One region of the Paenibacillus hebaui genome, then DNA from elsewhere that is predicted to be linked to it. Evidence: riboswitches for the same ligand, from Rfam matches in the RefSeq annotation. Region 1 holds a riboswitch; the other holds the start of a gene.

What was found. A riboswitch is a leader RNA that binds a small molecule or an ion and turns the genes downstream of it on or off. The one in region 1 is predicted to bind glycine.
Region 2: another riboswitch for glycine. It lies ahead of sdaAB (L-serine ammonia-lyase, iron-sulfur-dependent subunit beta); the one in region 1 lies ahead of gcvT (glycine cleavage system aminomethyltransferase GcvT).

Annotation. Positions count from the first base shown of each region.
Region 1 covers NZ_CP196836.1:5,506,877-5,510,012, forward strand. The annotation lists gene gcvH (glycine cleavage system protein GcvH) at 330-722, opposite strand; glycine riboswitch at 1,066-1,188, shown strand; glycine riboswitch at 1,192-1,292, shown strand; gene gcvT (glycine cleavage system aminomethyltransferase GcvT) at 1,507-2,643, shown strand; gene gcvPA (aminomethyl-transferring glycine dehydrogenase subunit GcvPA) at 2,640-3,136, shown strand, end outside.
Region 2 covers NZ_CP196836.1:496,200-499,335, reverse strand. The annotation lists gene sdaAA (L-serine ammonia-lyase, iron-sulfur-dependent, subunit alpha) at 206-1,156, opposite strand; gene sdaAB (L-serine ammonia-lyase, iron-sulfur-dependent subunit beta) at 1,146-1,835, opposite strand; glycine riboswitch at 1,977-2,118, opposite strand; glycine riboswitch at 2,123-2,247, opposite strand; gene ACR32F_RS02295 (LolA family protein) at 2,998-3,136, opposite strand, start outside.

The sequences.
Region 1 (3,136 bases):
TCAATAAAATGAAAGCGTACTTTCGTCATGAACAATGATGACAACATTAGGTTATGTAATCGTTTTTATGTATGCATATCGGCTGTATCTATTGATATACAAGGCTTTTTCTGTATATGACTTTTATCATTTCCAGAATGAATTTGAATGCTATAGCTTGATTCAACTTGACCGTTTTCATTCCAGATCAGCTTGATCCAGGAGCTGGAGCAGACCTCTGAAAGCACAAAAAAACCTGCGCAAGCACCAAGGCTCACACAGGTCGTAACAACATTAATCATATTTATTTTAGTATACATCATATGTTATGGAGTACAAATTAGTTGATTCTATTCTTCGATATGTTTACGATACGCTTCCGCATTCATCAATGTGGACAATGCTGCTGTCAGATCACCCTCAACACGAATCTCGATCATCCAGCCTTCCTCATATGGAGAGCTGTTAACGAGTTCCGGCGAATCCTGCAATGCATCATTCACAGCAATAATGGTACCACTGACCGGAGAGAACAAGTCCGAAACCGTCTTGACGGATTCGATCGTTCCAATGCTGTCTTCCGCTTTTACATTCAATTCAAGGTCAGGCACTTCCACAAACACAATGTCACCCAGCTGATGCTGCGCGAACTCGGTAATGCCAATACGTACGGTATCCTCCCCTACGGTTTGCACCCATTCGTGCTCTTCACTGTACAGGAAATCACTTTTCAATTCGCTCATCGATATCCGCCTCGCTTTTCATTAATGAGTGCATGCGTTCTTTGACCTTAACCTTTTTCCCAGAATATAGCGTATGATATTTTTGAATCAAATGTCAAGATACCTCACAATTTATATAATGAATACATGCAAAAACCAGTGACTTAATACACTCTTTCTACATATACTGGTGAATATTAGAATAGTAAGCGTACTCTTTCAAAATACACGAACAATATAAATTTCAATGTAAATAATATTCGGTTTTATATTCAGTTCTATGATATCGTTCTTGACATCGATAGTGGATTCACGTTTTAATGAGAGGAGTAAACGTGTTTATTGGACTATGTAATACCCGCGGATGAATGTAAAGGGAGAGTTTACCCCTGACACCCGATTTGGGATGTACATGCGGTAACGCCGAAGGAGTAAGCCACCGATAAGCGGAGGTGAATCTCTCAGGCAAAAGGACTTTTACGGGACGCAACTCTGGAGAGCATCTATTCGCCCTATGCGGCGTTATGATCACCCAAGGGGAAACCTGCTGCATATTGGCGGCGGGGTAACTCTCAGGTACCAAGGACAGAGCCTAAGAATACAGCGTGCTTCTGGCATGCCGATTCTTTGGCCTGTCCTTTTCCTTTTTCCCAAAAAATGAAAAACAGGATTTAGAGCGGCGCTGTCATAGCTGCCTTATCAAACTTATCTAATGAAGATCTCTAAATGAAAATTTAAGAATACCTTAGTTCATTGATCCATGATTGTATACTCGGCCCTTTACGGCCCATAACGAGGTGATTGGATGTCCGATTTGCTTAGAACTCCACTCTTTCCACTGTATCAGCAATATGAAGGTGTACGGTGCATTGACTTTGGCGGCTGGGAGCTTCCAGTCCAATTCAGCGGGATTCAGAAAGAACATGAAGCGGTACGTGAACGTGCCGGACTGTTTGATGTATCTCACATGGGCGAATTCATGGTACAAGGGGAGCAGGCTGAAGCTTTTTTGCAGCAGATGACCACCAATGATGTCACCACGCTTGTTTCCGGTCAGGCTCAATACACGCTGATGTGTTATCCCGATGGCGGCGTGGTGGATGATCTGCTCGTTTATAAGCTGGAAGATCAGCATTATATGCTGGTCGTTAATGCCTCCAACATCGACAAGGATTGGACGTGGCTGCAAGAGCACCTGATCCCTGGTGTGAGCATGACGAATGATTCCGAGCATACTGCCCTATTGGCCCTGCAAGGCCCACTGGCTGTTGATATTATCCGAAAGGTTACCGATGCCGATGTATCCACGATTGAGCCTTTTCGTTTTGTACAGGATGCCGAAGTATGCGGAGTAAAATTGCTGCTGTCCCGCACCGGGTATACCGGTGAAGACGGATTTGAACTCTATGTACCTGCGGATCAGGCCACTGTAGTCTGGAACGGATTGATGCAGGCTGGAGAAGGCAACGGACTGGTGCCAGCCGGACTTGGCGCACGGGATACCCTGCGTTTTGAAGCCAAGCTGCCTCTGTATGGGCAGGAATTGTCCGCAACCATCTCTCCGTTGGAAGCTGGCGTTGGTATGTTTGTGAAGCTGAATGCCGGACCTTTTATCGGACACGAAGCCTTATTGCAGCAAAAAAATGATGGGCCTGCCCGCAAGCTGGTCGGCATCGAAGTGCTGGAGCGCGGTATTCCCCGCTCTCATTATCCGATTTACGCCGAAGGTGTACAGATTGGTGAAGTGACGACAGGCACGCAATCCCCTACATTGAAGCGTAATCTGGGGCTTGCCCTCATCGACAGCAAATACGCTGCGCTGGGAACCCCTCTTGAGATTGAGATCCGCGGCAAAAAACTGAAAGCCGAGGTCGTGAAGACCCCTTTTCATAAACGGACACGTACGTCAAAGACACCTACTCAAGGAGCTGATCAAGCGTGAGCAAGCACCGTTACATTCCCATGACCGAGCAGGATCAGCGTGCCATGCTGGCAACCGTCGGTGTGGAAACGATGGAGGATCTGTTCCAGGACATTCCACAGGAGATTCGTTATCAGGGCGAGCTGCCCGTTTCCTCCAAACTCGATGAATATGCGCTAACACGTCACATGTCCAAACAGGCTAACGCCAATGCAAACTTCGAAACACATGCCAGCTTTCTCGGCGCAGGCATTTACGATCATCACGTTCCTTCCGTCATCAATCATGTCATTTCCCGTTCCGAATTTTATACCGCCTACACACCTTATCAGCCTGAGATCAGCCAGGGTGAACTACAGGCCATTTTTGAATTTCAATCGTACATCTGTGAATTAACAGGCATGGCCGTAGCCAATGCCAGCATGTATGATGGCGCGACTGCATTCGCGGAAGCAGGCAATCTGGCCGCAGCGGCCACTCGTCGCAAACAGCTCATCGTATCCCGCACCGTTCA
Region 2 (3,136 bases), 2.2 Mb from region 1:
GCTCACAGACCTGTAGCTGATCTGTTGAGCGCTTATTTGGCGTTAAGGATGGTTCGTTGGGGCATGCTCTTTTTCCATCGTAAGGAGCATCAGACACGTTCAGACCACGCACTCGCTCGCTACAGACGTGTTCAGATCCGCGCCAGCTTTCAGACCGAGGTTTTGAAGACACACTCTAGTTAAAATAGAGTTCATGCCAAGCAAGTTATACCTTAGCTTCTGGTTCGTTTTGATCGGGAGACTTAGACTCCACTTCAGCCTCATTCTCCGCACGCTTCGCCTTCGGTTTGGCAAGCTTCTCCATCATCTTCCGTCCCGTTGGCGTCTGAGCTAGGCCGCCTTGGGCTGTCTCCCGATGACGACTTGGCATCGCGCTGCCTACTTCCAGCATAACGCCAATGACTTCGTCGGAAGGAATGGCACTGCGGACTCCGGCCAGCGCCATATCGGCCGCAGCCAGCGCGGTTACGGCACCCAGTCCGTTACGGACGATGCAAGGAATTTCCACGAGGCCAGCAACCGGATCGCAGATAAGGCCCAATGTATTTTTCAACGCAAGACCTACCGCATGAACCACTTGCTCTGGCGTTCCTCCACGCAGCTCTACCATGGCACCTGCAGCCATACCGATGGCAGAACCCACTTCCGCCTGACAGCCACCCTCGGCCCCGGAGATAAATGAATTGTTGGCAATGACATAACCGATTGCTCCCGCACAGAACAGACCATTTACGAGGTGCTCATCACTCCAGCCAAAACGCTCTTGGGAGCTGATAAACACACCCGGGATAATACCGCAGGAACCCGCTGTCGGTGTCGCCACGATTCGGCCCATAGAAGCATTCACTTCAGATACACACAAGGCATACGCCATGGCAAGTGCCGAAGCATCACCGGAGCAAGTCTCACCCTTGCGAATATACTCGGCCATTTTTTTGCCATCTCCACCCGTCAAGCCACTGCGTGATGTCGTATCTTCTGTCAGTCCTTTGTGTACCGCTTCCTTCATCACCTGATAGTAATCCGACATCTGCCGCACAACATCCGCTTCTGGCGTATTGGTTTCCTGAACCTGCTCTTCAATCATTAACCGGGCAATGGTTTTGGACTCGGCTGTACAGATGGTATTCAGTTCATGCAAATGTTTAAATCGCATCCGGCTCCACTCCTCTCTTCAAATCGATTACGCGAATTTCAAGTACATGGTCCAGCGCTCGCAGGTAATTCAACATCTCAGGATTTGGCACACCATCCATCTCCATCGCAGTTAAGGCTTCACCATCCCTGGCTTTCCGATCCACTTGCATATACCCGATGTTTACACCTGATGAGCTAATTGTGGACGTCACCGAAGCGAGTACCCCAGCTTTGTCCGAATGGCGCAGAACAAGCGTCGGAAACTCTCCGCTGATCTGTACACGGAAATCATTCAAAGCATGCACCGATACACTTCCACCACCAATGGAAGCACCGATTAGAGAACATTTGCGCTCTCCATACCACAACTCAATCTTGACCGTATTCGGATGTGGGGCCGGCAGGCCGCTCGTAAAAAATTCTACCTCCATGCCCGCTTGCTCTGCGTATTGCTCCGCATCCGGGATACGCGGATCGTCTGTGACATAATCAAGCAAACCACCGATCAAGGCAAGATCCGTACCATGCCCCTGATACGTATCGGCAAACGAGCCGTACAGGGTTAACCGGGCGCGTTCCGGCGTACACCCCAGCCACTGACGAGCAATTCGTCCCAGCCTTGCCGCTCCGGCGGTATGTGAACTTGAAGGCCCCGTCATCGACGGACCAATAATTGAGAAAACATCCTTAAAACGCATCAAAAGCCCTCCATTATTAATCATGGTTCATATTTGTAACTTGTATTCGTCATCGTTTCCATCCAGGAGATTAATCCATAATGTCCCTTATTTAAGGTATAATGACATCAAAAAAGGACAGAAGAAGGCCTTAGGCCCTCTCTCTGTCCTCGATACCTGAGAGTTTCATGATGTAGCTACACGGAACGATGCAATCCTGTATTCACCAGGCGATGGCATCAGACAAACCCGTGCTGCTTGATCATATACCCCTTGGGTGGCGCAGTTCGCGCACTCTCCAGAGTTGCGTCCAACGATGGTACTTTTACCTGAGAGATTAACCGCTGCGCCGGGTGCGCAGCAGCTTGCTCCTTCGGTGCCCGATAGCCCGCCATCTTACTTGGTCTGCTCAGGTCTCTCCCGCTCGTTTTCATTCGCTGTATTATCAATCATTTGATTTGGAATGTTACATTACTGAGTTTTGGATCATGTATATCCATAGAGTAATGTACCCAATCATATATGTCAACAAAAGTAACGTGTATTTATCATCTGTTAAGAAAATCTATTCTAACTGAAGCGGATGGCATTGATATTTCTCACTTCTGCTGAAGCACTTGTGACGTTTCAATTTTCGTAAATTCTATGCCTACCGTGTATGCGTTGGTAGTTGTCGCAGGAGCGGTATCCACGTAGGTATTGGAAGAAAGAAACCTCAATGTCCCTGCAGCATTATCTGTACGGGAGAGCTGCAATTGATTAATCAGAACCCCGTTACGTCTGAGGTTAATTGTTATACGAGATATTCCAGTTTGAATCTACAACCACGGCCACTTGCGTACTATTGTCGATTTTTACCCGCTGACCAGCCATCACAGGCACATTAAGGGTTTGAACACCATAGTATTTTCGATAGGGCCTGTGGATAAAACAGCCATATTTTGATGCCTCCTTTTCTCAGCCTTCTGTCGGCGGATTGAGATCATCTTATATGAATATGCTTCATATCGAGTAGCGTGCGCCCGTTTACAGCTTTATGGATGGGATGGATGACCCGCGTTCCTCATAGAACGATCTTCTGGAAGCCAACACTATTTGTCCATCATACCAACAGGGAAGAGAACCAAAAAAAAGGACTGCCGTATCACTTCAACGGCGGTCCTTTTTTTTGGTTCCATTCACGTCAAGATGGATTGGGCAGGGTCAACGCTTCCGCCCAGGCTTGCAGCTTCGCTTCTGTCCAGCCATCGTGCTCACCCATGAGAGAATAGCGTAGTCCAGCTTCGTCCCAGGATATATTCCGAATACTCTTCATATATGTG